2 regions of the Halomonas sp. ANAO-440 genome follow, and region 2 is predicted to be linked to the other one. Evidence: predicted binding sites of a transcription regulator. Region 2 holds the regulator's gene; the other holds the start of a gene.

Region 1 (7,290 bases), on a different contig from region 2:
CCAGCGGCCACCTGCACGGTGACGACGCCATCCGCCGACTGCGTGCCGAGCTGCCCGACTACTGCTGGCTGCTGCTGGACGAGGCCTACCACGACTTTCGTGACGACGCCGACTCGACCTTCAGCCGCGAGGTGCTGCCGGGGGTGATTCGCCTGCGCACGCTCTCCAAGGCTCATGGCCTGGCCGGCCTGCGGATCGGCTATGCCATCGCCGAACCCGACACGCTCGAGATGATGATGAAGGTGCGTATCCACTATGCGGTCTCGACCCTGACCCTGGCCGCAGCCGAGACGGTACTGGATCACAACGAGGAGGTGCGCCAGCACGTAAGCGACGTCAAGGCACGCCGCCAGCGGCTTGCCGATCATTTCTCAGCAATCGGTGCCGAGGTGCTGCCCAGCGCCACCAACTTCATCGCTCTACGCCTGCCCAGCGCCGAACTAGGCGAACGACTCAACCGCGAGCTGCTGGAGGCCGGCCGACTCATCGCCCGCCCCGCCCACCCGGACCTGGGTCACATTCTGCGCATCACCGCGGTGGAAGACGCTCTGCAGCCCGGCCGATTCGAGATCCTCGAGAAGGCACTGGCGGAGATGACGCGCTAGCGATGGGTGCGTTCGATACGTAACCCATGGCGCTGCAGCTTGCGCACGACACTGGGCTGACTGATGCCCAGCCGCCCGGCCATGGCATAGGTACTCGACAGCTGTTCGCACAGTGTCGCCAGCACCTGGCGCTCGGTCCGGGCGAGATACGCCTTCAGCGACTCGTCCTCCGCCATTGCCAGGGGGGCAGGGGTAACGACAGCAGCATCAGTGGTTGCAGCGTGTCCCACGGGCCGCCCCAGGGTAGGGGCTTCGATCACGTCTCCGGCGCTGGAAAGCCAGGCGCGTTCGAGCCAGTTTTCCAGCTCGCGGACGTTGCCCGGCCATTCGCTGCCCATCAGCTCCGACCAGACGCTGCCGTGCAGCAACTTTTGGCGGCCATAGCGCTGGTTGAGGCGATCAAGGCAGGACTCCACCAGCGCCGGTATGTCCTCGCGGCGCTCTCGCAGCGGTGGCAGCGTCACCGGGATCACGTTGAGCCGGTAGTAGAGATCCAGCCGGAAGGCCCCCTCCTCGACCCGGCTAGCCAGGTCCTGGTTGGTCGCCACCACCAGTCGAAAGTCGACCCGCCGCGGCCGGGTGTCCCCCAGTCGTGTGACAGTGCCATCCTGGATCACCTTGAGCAGCTTGGTCTGCATCAGCAGCGGCAGCTCGCCCAGCTCATCGAGAAATAGCGTGCCACCCTCGGCCTGCTCCAGCAGGCCGGCCTTGCCCTGCCGGGCGGCGCCGCTGAAGGCCCCCGGCTGGTAGCCGAACATCTCCGACTCGAACAGGTTCTCGGGAATGGCACCGCAGTTGACTTCGATGAAGGGCCCGTCGCCGCGTCGGCTCCAGCGATGCAGCTGGCGAGCGAAAGCGGTCTTGCCGACCCCGGATTCTCCCAGCATCAGCACGGTGGCATCGGATGGCGCCACGCGCTTGAGCAGCAGCGCCAGCTCACGCATCACGCTGCTACGCACCTGCAGTGCCTCCAGCATCTCATCCAGCTCGCCATCCTGCTCCGTCGGCCCAGGCTGGCTGCGCCGAAGATGCTCGCTGAATCGCTTCTGGAGCAAGGCATATTCATCCTGCAGCAGCTGAAGGTCGGTGAGATCCCGGGAGCGGCTGACGATACGCTCCAGCCTGTCATCGACGAACACCGGATGGGCCTCGGCGATGACCCGCCTGCCGGTCCCGGTAACCTGCATCAGCTGGGCCGGCTTCCCCGTGCGCATAACCTCCATGCTGATCGAGGGCTTCAGCACGCCGCTTGCCTCCAGCGCCTGTACCGTACTACTGGTCAGCGCTTCCCGAGTCATCCCGTAGACTGCCGCGGCACCGGGGCTGACATCGAGCACCCGGCCGCTGCCGTCAACGATGAAGAAATGGTCATTGGCGGTCTCGACGATGGCCTGCACGACCCGCGCATCGATCTCACTCATATCAGCTCCTGATTATTCCGCGTGCCAATACAGTATTGCATCGCTAATTCAATATTGCATCGAATCCCACCGAATTCGATGCGCTAGTGAATCACTTGCGAGCGCGGAACGCCGGCCGGCCGGGAAGCACCAGCTGGCACGAAACATGCATTCCTATCAGTACAGGTACTAATGCCAGCGCCCTCTCAGCCAGCACAACCGGAGTTCCTCATGTCCGAGTACAATCAGCCTCTCGGCGGTAACGAGATGCCCCGCTTCGGCGGCCCCGCCACCATGATGCGGCTGCCCGCCCAGCCGACGGCAGAGGGTCTTGATGCCGCCTTCATCGGTATCCCCCTGGACATCGGCACCTCGAACCGACCGGGCACCCGCCTGGGCCCGCGCCAGATTCGCGACGAATCACGCATGCTGCGCCCCTACAACATGGCCACCCGGGCCGCGCCCTTCGACAGCCTGCAGGTCGCCGATATCGGTGATGTGCCGATCAACACCTTTCACCTGCCCAAGAGCGTCGACATCATTACCGACTTCTATGACCAGGTGCTGGCCCATGGCTGCATCCCGCTCACCCTGGGCGGGGAGCACACCATCACCCTGCCGATACTGCGCGCCATCGCCAAGAAGCATGGGCCCGTGGGATTGATTCATATCGATGCCCATGCCGACGTCAACGAGCACATGTTCGGCGAGCCCATCGCTCATGGGACGCCCTTTCGACGCGCCCAGGAAGAGGGCCTTCTGGCGGCAAACCGCGTGGTGCAGATCGGCCTGCGCGGCACCGGCTACTCCGCCGAGGATTTCGACTGGTGCCGCCAGCAGGGCTTTCGCGTCGTCACCGCAGAGGAGTGCTGGCACAAATCGCTGGCGCCGTTGATGGACGAAGTACGTGAGCAGATGGGCGATGGCCCCGTCTATATCAGTTTCGATATCGATGGCCTCGATCCCTCGGTCGCCCCCGGCACCGGCACCGTGGAAATGGGTGGCCTGACCTCGGCGCAGGGCCTGGAAATCGTCCGTGGCGCAGCGGGATTGAACATCGTCGGCGGCGACCTGGTCGAGGTATCACCGCCCTACGACCCCAGCGGCAACACTGCCTTGATGGGCGCGACCCTGCTCTACGAGATGCTCTGCGTGCTACCCGGCGTCACCCGCCGCGGCTGAGGCCCCAAGGCAATTTCAGCACTCCGGATTCAACGACAACAAGCCTGAGGAATAACAGCATGTCTTCCACTGAATCGACTTCCGAAGAGACGGCCGCCCCTAAGCCGATGGAGCGCCAACCGCTGGACCGCCGCAATCTGCTACGCTTTCTGATCCCCTCCCTGATCGGGGTCAGCCTGTTCCTGATCCCCTTCCAGGTCGGCGATACCATCAATATCGGCATGGGCCTGATGGCCGATGGCCTCAAGGCGCTGCTCGATGGGGCCCTGCCGGCCATCGCCGTGGCCGTCCTGACGGTCTCGGTGCTCGCCACCCTCTACGTCAAGCTGGGCAAGCCCGCCTGGGCGGAAAAAGGGGTGCTGCGCGACATGTTCCATGTCGGCCCGGTATGGTTCGGCATGCGCATCCTCGGCGCCGCCTTCGCGCTGATGACCTTTTTCCAGTTCGGCCCCGAGTTCGTCACCGCCCCCTTCACCGGCGGCGTGATGCTCAACGACCTGGCCCCGGTGCTGCTCACCTTCTTCTTCTTTGCCGCCCTGCTGCTGCCCTTCCTGGTCGAATTCGGCTTCATGGAGTTCATCGGCAGCCTGGTGCGCAAGCCCTTTCGCGTGATCTTCAACCTGCCCGGGCGCAGCGCCATCGATGCCACCGCGTCCTGGATGGGCTCGGGCACCGTCGGCGTATTGATCACCACCCAGCAGTACGAGAAGGGCTTCTACAACCGACGTGAAGCTTCGGTGATCGCCACCAACTTCTCTGTCGTCTCCATCGCCTTTGCCCTGCTCATCACCAGCTTCGTCGATCTCAATCACATGTTCGTCCAGTTCTACTTCACCGTGGTGGTGTCGGGACTGATCGCCGCCGTGATCGTGCCGCGGCTTCCGCCCCTGTCGCGCAAGCCGGATACCTATTACGAGCCGGTAGGTTGCCAGCTGGCCGAGAAGCGCACCGAAAACGTAGGCCTGTGGCGCTACAGCCTCAACCAGGCGATGCGCCGTGCCGAGCATGCCCCCGGCCCTCGGGAGCTGGCACGCAACGCCCTGTTCAACGTCGCCGATATCTTCCTCGCCCTGCTGCCGCTGGTATTCGCCATCGGCACCGTGGCACTGATACTCGCCGAGTTCACGCCGCTGTTCACCTGGCTCTCCTACCCCATGGTGCCGGTGCTGGAACTGCTGCGCATTCCCGAAGCCGAGGCGGCCGCACCCGCCACCCTGGTCGGCTTTGCCGACATGTTCCTGCCGGCGGTGCTGGCCACCAATATCGAAAGCGAGCTGACCCGCTTCGTGATTGCCTGCCTGTCGCTGACCCAGTTGATCTACATGTCGGAAATCGGCGCGCTGCTGATGAAATCGAAGATTCCGCTCAAACTGTGGGAGCTGCTGGCGATCTTCCTGCTGCGCACCGCGGTGACGCTGCCGATCATCGCCTTCATGGCCCACACCTTCTTCTTCTGAGGTTTTTCGATGGCAACCGATACCCTGACCTGCGCCAGCCTCCTCCTGACGCTCCTCAACAAGCGTTATGAGGTCGACACCGTCTTCGGCATTCCCGGGGTACACACCATCGAGCTCTACCGGGGGCTGGAGGCCAGCGGCGTACGCCACGTCACACCGCGTCACGAGCAGGGTGCCGGCTTCATGGCCGACGGCTACGCACGGGCTACCGGTCGCCCGGGGGTATGCCTGATCATTACCGGCCCCGGCATGACCAATATCGCCACCGCCATGGGGCAGGCACTCGCCGACTCGGTGCCGATGCTGGTGATCTCCAGCGTCAACCGCCGTGACACCCTGGGTCGCGGCCAGGGGCGGCTGCACGAACTGCCGAGCCAGCAGCAGCTGCTGGCCGGAGTTTCGCGCTTCAGCCATACGCTGCTCGACCCCGCCGCCCTGCCCGAAGTGCTGGCACGGGCCTTTGCCGTGTTTCGCAGCGAACGGCCCGGCCCGGTGCATATCGAGATCCCCATCGACCTGTTCGATGCCCCCGCAGCACCACCGCGCAGCTGGCAGGCACCGGCACTCTATCGTCCGGCACCGGACCCCCAGGGCCTGGCGTTGGCGGCGCAATGGCTACACCGGGCCGAGCGGCCTCTGGTACTGCTTGGCGGCGGCTGCGCCGATGCGCCCGAAGCGGCACGGGTCCTGGTGGAGCGCCTGGATGCCCCGACGGTCACGACCATCAACGCCAAGGGGCTGCTCGGACGCTCGCACCCGCTGGACCTGGGGGCCAACGCTGCCCTGCCGGCGGTCCGCGAGCTGGCCCACGGGGCCGACGTGATTCTCGCCGTGGGTACCGAGCTCGGCGAGACCGACTACGACGTGGTCTTCGACGACGGCTTCGTCCTCACCGGCCAACTGATCCGAATCGACCTCGACGCCCAGCAGCTGGTGCGCAACCAGCCCCTGGCCCTGGGCCTGGTGGGCGATGCCGGCCACAGCCTTGCGCTGCTGCTCGACCACTTCCCTCATCCCCTGGCCAAGGGCGGCGCCGAGCGCACGGCCGGCACGCTGGCCGCACTCGGGCTGGTAGAGGACCCCGCCTTCACACCCTTCGTGCCCCTCTATGAAGTACTGCAGGAGGCCTTGCCCGACGCCATTCTGGTCGGCGACTCCACGGCACCGGTCTATGCCGGCAACCACCTGGTCTCCCAGCCGGCGCCGCGGCGCTACTTCAACGCCTCCACCGGTTACGGCACCCTGGGCTACGGTCTTCCGGCGGCGCTGGGTGCCCAGCTCGCCCGCCCCGACCTGCCGGTGGTCGCCCTGGTCGGTGACGGCGGCGTCATGTTCACCCTCTCCGAGCTTGCCACCGCCGTGGAAGAGCGATTGCCCGTCGTGATCCTGCTGTGGCACAACGCCGGCTATGAGGAGATCCGCCGCTATATGGACGCCCATGGGGTCGAGCGCATCGGTGTCGACATCCAGGCGCCGGATTTCCTGACCCTGGCCCGCGGATTCGGCTGCCTGGCGACCCATGTCGACAGCCCCGGCGCACTGGCCCAGGCATTGGCCAGCCGCCCGTTCGACGGCCCCTTCCTGATCGAGGTGGATGCCCACGCCTGGCAGCGAGCTATCGGTTAGCCAACCAAGAAGAGAATCCTCATGCAACGCCTTGACCAGCAATTCATCAATAACCATTGGGTGGCCTCCCGGGGCGAACGGCGGCTGACGGTGACCAACCCCTACACCGAAACGGTGATCGCCGAGGTCACCGCCGGCGATCCCGCCGATGTCGAGGCCGCCGTGGCCGCGGCACGGCGAGCCCTGCCGGACTGGCAGGCTCTCTCCGGCGCCCAGCGGGCAACCTACCTCGAGGGCTTCGCCGACGCCCTGACCCGACGCCGAGACGAGCTGGTTCTCCTTTCCTCCACCAACAACGGCAAGGTGCTCGCCGAAGCCGGTATCGACCTGGACGACGCCATTGCCTGCTACCGTTACTATGCCGGCCTGGCCCGGGCGCTGGACGCCCGTCAGGGCCGGCCCGTGGCGCTGGAAATGGAAGGCGTCGAGGCTCGCGGCTATCACGACCCGGTGGGCGTGGTGGGACTGATCACGCCCTGGAACTTCCCCCTGGTGACCAGCGCCTGGAAGCTGGCACCGGCCCTGGCGGCGGGCTGCACGGCGGTACTCAAGCCCTCCGAGGTGACCCCGCTGCCCGAACGCACGCTGGCCGAAATCGCCCAGGAGATCGACCTGCCCGCTGGCGTACTCAACCTTGTGTTCGGCGATGGCGAGGGTGTCGGCGCACCGCTTGCCCGACATCCCGGCATCGACAAGGTCTCCTTCACCGGCAGCAACCGGGTAGGCGAAGCGGTCATGCGGGCCGCCGCCGAGCGTACGGTCGGTGTCTCCCTGGAACTGGGCGGCAAGTCGCCGATCATCGTGATGGAGGATGCCGACCCCGACCAGGCCGCCGACTGGGTCATGGCCGGCATCTACTTCAATGCCGGCCAGATCTGCTCGGCCACCTCGCGCCTGATCGTCCATGAAGCCGTTGCCGAACCGCTCTATGCCGCCCTGGCGAAACGTATCGACGCCCTGGTGCTGGGCGACCCGCTCGACGAGAGCAGCGACATGGGGCCACTGACCAGCGCGCGCCAG
Region 2 (7,290 bases):
GCATGCAAACCACCGGCAACGCCGGCGGTGCGCGGAACCTGCGTATCGACGCTCCGCTGGCAACCCGCGACGAACTGCTGGCGCGCATGGGCCGCGGGGTGCTCGTCACCGAGCTGATGGGGCAGGGGGTCAATGGCGTCACCGGCGATTATTCCCGGGGCGCTGCCGGCTTCTGGGTGGAGAACGGGGAAATCCAGCACCCGGTGGAGGAGTTCACCATCGCTTCGAATATGGAAGCGATGTTCAAGGGGCTGGCCGCGGCCGGCAGCGATATCGACACCCGTGGCAGTATCCATTCCGGCAGCTGGCTGATCGATGAGATGACCATCGCTGGAGGCTGAGGCGGGCCATCAGGGGCGCTGTGTCACGTCCAGGGGGAGGGGTGCTTAGGCATCCTCTTCGAAGCGGGCATCGAACAGGGTCTCCAACGCATCGAGGACCTGTTCGGCGTCCTCTCCCTCGGCGCTCACCGTCAGCTCGGTGCCGCACGGGGCGCCGAGCATCAGCAGTGACATGATATTGCAGGCGTCGGCATCCTGGCCGCCACGGCTGACAGTGACGCGTGCCTGGTAGGGTTGGCAGCACTGCACCAGCTTGGTGGCCGCTCTGGCGTGCAGGCCACGCTTGTTGGTCAGTGTTAGCTTGCGGCTGGCCACGCTTACGACTCCTTGCGTTCAGGCTTTCCCGGAGCGTCCTGTGGTGAGGGGGAGACCGGCGTGTGTATGCCGAGCTCCCGGTGGCGCAGGCGAACGTCAGGCTGCAGCTGGGCCAGGTGGTGTGCCAGCCGTTCGGCAAGGTATACCGAGCGATGCTGTCCACCGGTGCAGCCGATGGCGACGGTGAGATAGCTTCTGTGGCTGCTGCGATAGGCGGGGAGCCAGCGCTCGATCCAGCCGATGATGTCGTCAAGCATCTCCCCCACCAGCGGATACTGCTCCAGGAACTCAACGATGCTGGGCTCGCGGCCGGTGGCGGAACGCAGCCGCGGGTCCCAGTAGGGGTTTGGCAGGCAGCGGGCATCAAAGACGATATCCGCATCAAGGGGCACCCCTCCCTTGAAGCCGAAGGACTCGACGGTAAGCGTCAACTGATCGGGCCGATGGCTGGCAACCTGGTCGGTGATGCGGCCTCGCAGGTCATGGACCGAAAGCCGGGAAGTGTCGATGATCAAGTCGGCCAGATTGCGAATGTCGCTCAGGGTGGCGTCTTCCGACTCGATTGCCTCTCCCAGCGTCATGTCGCTGCCACGCGTCATCGGATGGCGTCGCCGTGTGGCCGAGTATCGCTCGATCAGAATTCTTGCATCTGTGGTGAGGTATATTACCTGGCAATCGATCTTGCGGGCGCGCAGCTCCTCGAGCAGACGGGGGAAGCGCTCCAGGGCATGGGGGAGGTTGCGTGAGTCGATGCTGACAGCAATGGAGGATTGTCCGGACGGTCCGCTGGGCAGTTCTTCCACCAGCGATCCCAGCAGCATCGCTGGAAAGTTGTCGATGGCGTAGTAGCCCAGGTCTTCGAGCGCCTGCAGTGCGATCGACTTGCCGGAGCCGGAACGGCCACTGATGATCACGAGCTGCATGCGGGTCTCCTGGTTGGCTGGCCGGGCGGCCCGGGAAGGTCAGAGCGGCGTCGGCGTCTGTCGTCGAATGGCTTCAATGAGCCGCTCGTGGAGCTCACGTTGGCTGTTGCTCTTGCGCAGTGCCACTCGAGTGTCGACATCGTTCATGATGCTGGCCACCTGGCTGAGTAGCGCCAGATGTGTATCGTCCGCCTCTTCCGGGACCAGCAGTACGAAGACCAGGTCGACCGGCTCTCCGTCGATGGCGTCGAAATCGATAGGCTCCGCCAGCTGGAGGAAGGCCGCGACCGGACTGTGACAGTGGGGGCTCCTGGCGTGAGGAATGGCCACCCCATTGCCGATGCCCGTGCTACCGAGGCGTTCTCTGCCGATCAGGCGGGCAAAGACTTCCTGGCTGTCGAGGCTCGGCGTGTTCTGTGCGATGAAGGTGCTGAAGAATTCCAGCACCCGTTTCTTGCTGCCACCGGGGACGCCGAACAAGGCGCGCTCCGGCGGCAGAATGGTTTCCAGTGTCATGGCAATCAGCGAATGCCGGCGCCCTGGGCGCGGGCCTGGGCTTTTTCCTTGTGTTTGACCAGTTGACGGTCGAGCTTGTCGGTCAGTGCGTCAATAGCGGCGTACATGTCGGGATCGGTGGCCTCGGCATGAAGGTCGGCGCCGGCAGCATGCAGGGTGCAGGCGGCCAGTTGACGCTCCTTCTCTACCGAAAGCGTGACCTGGACGTTGGTGATGTTGTCGTAGTGGCGCTGCACGCGGGTCAGTTTTTCGCTGACGTAGTCACGCAGGGCATCGGTCAGTTCCACATGGTGGCCGGTAATATTGACTTGCATGACAGGCTCCTTCGTCCTTCGGGTGGTGCCTCGATTGTAACCCTTTTTGAGGCCCTGCAAACCCCTCCCTTTCCGGTTTCCTGCGAAGGGTCAAGAGAGCGGGCTGGGGTCAGCGAAATCGCTTGCGCTCGCTTGAGGAGGGTATGCCCAACGCTTCCCGGTACTTGGCGACGGTTCGCCGCGCAACGCGGATGCCGTCCTCGGCCAGCAGATCGACCAGGCGACTGTCCGACAGCGGCTTGCGGGGCGGCTCGTCCTGTACCAGCTTGCGGATCCGGGCACGGATCGCGGTGCTGGAATAGGCGTCGCCTTCGCCTTCTCCGCCGCCGACATGGCTGGAGAAGAAGAACTTGAGTTCGAACACGCCGCGCGGCGTGTGGATGAATTTCTGGGTCGTTACGCGAGAGATGGTCGACTCATGCATATCCACGGCCTGGGCAATATCAGCCAGTATCAGTGGCCGCATGGCCTCCTCCCCCTGCTCGAGAAAGTCGAGCTGGCGGGCCATGATCTCGCGGCCGACCCGCAGCAGGGTGTCGTTCCGGCTGGCCAGGCTCTTCATCAGCCAGCGCGCCTCCTGAAGGTGATCCTTGAGAAACTGGTTGTCCTGGCTCTTGTCGGCGCGCCTTACCAGGGCCACGTAATCGGGCTGGATGCGCAGTCTTGGCAGGGCGTCGGCGTTGAGCTCGACACGCCAGCCGCGCTCGTCATGGCGAGCGAGCAGGTCGGGGGTGATGTAATTGCCACTCACCTCGGCGAACTCGCTGCCCGGGCGCGGGTCCAGCGAGCGAATCAGACCGATCACCTCCTCCAGGGCCTCATCGTCCAGCCCCAGGCGGCGCTTGAGCAGTCGGCGATCGTCGCTGGCCAGGGCTTCGAGGAACTGGCGGACGAGGCGCCTGGCCTGGGGGAGCAGCGGGGTGTCGTCGGGTAGTGCCGCGAGCTGCAGCATCAGGCATTCACGCAGGTCCCGGGCAAAGACACCGGTAGGTTCGAATTGCTGCAGACGCAGCAGCACCTGCTCGACCTCCCGGGTTGGCAGGCCCTCGAGGCCCTGCTGGCGAAGCCCGTCGCGAATCTCTTCCAGCGGCTGCGCCAGGTAGCCGGTGCCGTCCACGGCATCGATCAGGCTCTCGGCGATCTGGCGCTGGCGCTCGCTGAGATCGGTCATCGCGAGCTGCCAGATCAGGTGGCTGGCCAGGCTCTGCCCGGCGGCCTGGCGTTCAAAATCAGGTCCTTCGCCGCTGCCCGAGCTGGCGCCATGGTCGGGGTAGGTGTCAGACCAGTCGCTGTCGGTGGAAAGTTCAGAGGGAATTTCGCTGGCCCAATCGTCGTCTTGGACCGCTTCGGCGGTCTGTTCGCCGAAGCCGTCGTCGAGTTCCAGCATGGGGTTGGTTTCCAGCGCCTGCTGGATCTCCTGACGCAGATCGAGCGTCGAGAGCTGCAGCAGCGCAATCGCCTGCTGCAGTTGGGGCGTCATGGTCAGCTGAGTGCCGACACGGAGTTGCAAGGATGCTTTCATGGCCATGAGAATAGGGGGCTCATCTGCCGAAAAAAACCACCCTAGCCCCCAATGGTTCGACTTGCAAGTGGTTTGAGTGCAATAAGCATGCCATCCGCAATTTCCGTGCCGAATATGCATGTTTATATTGACAGCAGGCAGTTGTGTTGATTCGAGTCGCCAGGTTTAGAGACGGAAGTCCTCGCCGAGATAGACCTCACGCACCCTGCGGTTGGCGAGAATGGCATTGGCATCACCTTCCGCAATGATCTGCCCGTCTCCGACGATGTAGGCGGTATTGCAGATATCCAATGTCTCGCGCACGTTGTGGTCGGTGATCAGGACGCCGATATCACGCGCCTTGAGCTGACGGATGATGCCTTTGATTTCACCAACGGAAATAGGATCCACGCCAGCGAAAGGCTCATCGAGCAGGATGAAGGCCGGCTCGGTGGCCAGCGCCCTGGCGATCTCCACCCGTCGCCGTTCGCCGCCAGACAGGCTCATGCCGAGATTGTTGCGGATATGGGTAACATGAAAGTCTTCCAGCAGCTCTTCCAAGCGCGCATGACGGCCTCGTCGGTCCAGGTCCTTGCGCGTCTCGAGAATGGCCATGATGTTATCCGCCACCGAGAGCTTGCGAAAGATCGAGGCTTCCTGGGGAAGGTAGCCAATGCCGGCGCGGGCTCGCTCATGCATGGCCGACCCGCTCAGGTCCAGGTCGTCGATATGCACTTCACCGGCGTCGGCGCGGACCAGGCCAACGATCATGTAGAACGAAGTGGTCTTGCCGGCACCGTTGGGGCCGAGAAGGCCGACGATGCTGCCCTGCTCGATGGAGAGGCTGATGTCGTGTACCACACGGCGACGCTTGTAGCTCTTGGCCAGGTGAGTGGCTCTCAGGGTCTTCATTACCACGTCAGCGCTCCGGTTGCAGGGTCATGCGAATCCGCTGGCGCCCTTCGACACCTTCGCTCTCGGCACGAGCCTGAACCACGCGGCGATCGAGGAAGTACTCCAGATAGCCGCCATCGAAGGTATCGCCCCGCTGATGCAGCTCGGCCCTGTCGATCAGTTCGACGCGGCGCTCGGCGACATGATAGATGATGGTTCGCCCCCAGCCACGCACCACGGGTTCGTCCGGGTCGGGCTGCTGCTCGATATAGGCGCGCTCGCCGGTGGCGATGGCGCGAGTCAGTTCGCCAGCCTGGTTGCGGCGGATCTCGACCCGGTTGCCGGTCAGTTGCATGGTCCCCTGGCGAATGTCCACGTCACCGGTATAGACGGCGGTGCCGGCGGTGTCGTCGAGATCGAGCTGGTCGGCCTCGACTTCGATAGGTTGGTCGGCGTCTCGCTGCTGGGCCAGGACCGGGCCGCTTCCCCACGCCATGCCAACCAGCGCCAGGGCGATTAGCATGCGGGCGGTTGGGAACTTGAATTGCTTCATGGCGTGACATCCTCTGGTTCGATGGCTTCGGCCTGGCCCTGCTGGGCGCGCTCCGGGGGGTGGTGGCCGCGAACATTGTCGGTCAAACGTGACCGGTTGTCATGGATCCAGGCATCGAAGCGGTCGCCGCGCATGTGTTGGGGGGGCTGCTGGAGCAGTGCCGGGGTGTCGCTCCAGGCGTGCCCGACATTGGCGTCGAAGTGCAATATTTCTGTGTCGAGCTGCCAGCGTTCCTCGGGGGCGAACAGTCGGGCGTTGCCGGTCAGTGTCAGTGGATTGCCCCCGGGGCCAAGTCGCCCTTCGTCGCCGTTGGCAATCCAGCGCCTACCCTCTCGATCGATCAAGTGGGCCACCGGGGTTACCGCTCGGGTGACATCATCGTGAGGAGTATGCACCAGGCGCGGGCTGTCCAGGCGCTGGTGGGCACGGCCCTGGGCGTCGAATCGCGTCAGCCTGGCTTCTTCGAGGTAGTAGTCAGGTTCGCCGGCCTCGTCGGTGGGCACCGGGCCGGGAGCGGGAGTCTGCCAGGGCGCTAGCCACGCCAGCAGTGCTCCCAGGCCAATCAGGATCAGCAGGAGCCATAGTCGAAACGAGGGGCGGGGCAGGCGCTTGGGCAGCATGGGGTCAGTGCTGGACGTGAAGATAGGTGTCGACCAGGGCGTCTCGGTGTCCCTGGGCTTCGAGCAGGGTATCGCAGATCTCGCGAACGGCCCCGTGGCCACCGCTGCGTAAAGTGACCCAGTCGGCCAGGGCGTGAATGTAGGGAGGGGCTCCAGGGACGGTGATCCCAATGCCGGCCCGCTGGATGGCGGCCAGGTCGGGAAGATCGTCGCCGCAATAGGCGACCTGCTCCAGAGAGAGGTTCTTGCGTCGGCAGAGTTCGCGCAAGGTGGCCAGCTTGTCCTCACAGCTCTGGAAGACGTGGTCGATGCCCAGCGCGGCAGCGCGATGACTGACCATGGAGGATTCTCGACCCGTCAGCAGGGCAACCTGGATGCCGGCGCGCCGCAGCAGCTTGATGCCCAGCCCGTCCTGGGTATGGAATGCCTTGATCTCAACGCCGTCGGCCTGGAAGTAGAGTCGTCCGTCGGTCAGTACCCCATCGACATCGAGGGCCAGTAGACGGATCTGGCGTAGACGGTCGAGGAGCCGGGGGTCGTTGATCGGAGTTGCCAGAGCCATGGGCTCTCCTTGTGGTTCAAAAGGTCAGTGGTTCAAAAGGTCAGGGGTTCAAAAGGTCAGGGGTTCAAAAGGTCAGGGGTTAAATGGGTCGTCAGATCACGCCGCTGCGCAGCAGGTCGTGCATGTGCAGGGCACCGACCGGATGTCCTTCTTCGTCGACCACGGCCAGGGCCGTGATCCGATTGTCCTCCATGACGCGCACCGCCTCGGCGGCCAGCAGGTCGGGGGCGATGCGCTTGCCGGGGCGAGTCATGACGTCATCGACACTCAGTTGGCTGAGGTCGGTATGCTGGTCCAGGGTGCGGCGCAAGTCGCCATCGGTATAGACACCAATCAGTCGATTCTGCACGTCCACCACACAGGTGAAGCCGAGCCCCTGTCGGGACATCTCCAATAGTGCGTCCCGCAGCGGGCTGCCCATCGGGACGCTCGGCAGTCGCGTACCCTGATGCATGAGATCGGCGACCCGTAGCAGGAGCCGCTTTCCCAGGCTGCCTCCCGGGTGTGAGCGGGCGAAGTCCTCAGCGGTGAAGCCGCGGGCTTCCAGCAGGGCGACGGCCAGGGCATCTCCCAGGGCTAGCGCCGCTGTGGTAGAGGCGGTGGGGGCCAGGTCCAGGGGACAGGCCTCACGGGCGACGGCGGCACTCAGGTGAGCGTCGGCATGGCGGGCCAGCGTCGACTCGGGGTTCCCCGTCATGCTGACCAGCGGCGTGCCCATACGCTTGAGTAGTGGCAGAATCGCCGTGACTTC

Evidence for each region. The regulator sigma-54, encoded in region 2, starts transcription at its own class of promoters, with help from an activator protein. The targets are predictions, from matches to a motif close to TGGCACNNNNNTTGCTNT.
Region 1: the regulator sigma-54 is predicted to act here: its motif matches at 2,161-2,178, upstream of speB (agmatinase).

The regions. Positions count from the first base shown of each region.
Region 1 is NZ_JAHXBV010000018.1:70,687-77,976, reverse strand. Features, by position in the region: gene KZO25_RS13510 (pyridoxal phosphate-dependent aminotransferase) at 1-605, shown strand, start outside; gene KZO25_RS13505 (sigma-54 interaction domain-containing protein) at 602-2,026, opposite strand; gene speB (agmatinase) at 2,237-3,187, shown strand; gene KZO25_RS13495 (YjiH family protein) at 3,247-4,644, shown strand; gene KZO25_RS13490 (5-guanidino-2-oxopentanoate decarboxylase) at 4,654-6,270, shown strand; gene KZO25_RS13485 (aldehyde dehydrogenase family protein) at 6,292-7,290, shown strand, end outside.
Region 2 is NZ_JAHXBV010000002.1:185,429-192,718, forward strand. Features, by position in the region: gene pmbA (metalloprotease PmbA) at 1-341, shown strand, start outside; gene KZO25_RS01850 (HPr family phosphocarrier protein) at 387-656, opposite strand; gene rapZ (RNase adapter RapZ) at 659-1,579, opposite strand; gene ptsN (PTS IIA-like nitrogen regulatory protein PtsN) at 1,619-2,095, opposite strand; gene hpf (ribosome hibernation-promoting factor, HPF/YfiA family) at 2,101-2,409, opposite strand; gene KZO25_RS01870 (RNA polymerase factor sigma-54) at 2,519-3,937, opposite strand; gene lptB (LPS export ABC transporter ATP-binding protein) at 4,097-4,822, opposite strand; gene lptA (lipopolysaccharide transport periplasmic protein LptA) at 4,830-5,357, opposite strand; gene lptC (LPS export ABC transporter periplasmic protein LptC) at 5,354-5,977, opposite strand; gene KZO25_RS01890 (KdsC family phosphatase) at 5,982-6,539, opposite strand; gene KZO25_RS01895 (KpsF/GutQ family sugar-phosphate isomerase) at 6,631-7,290, opposite strand, start outside.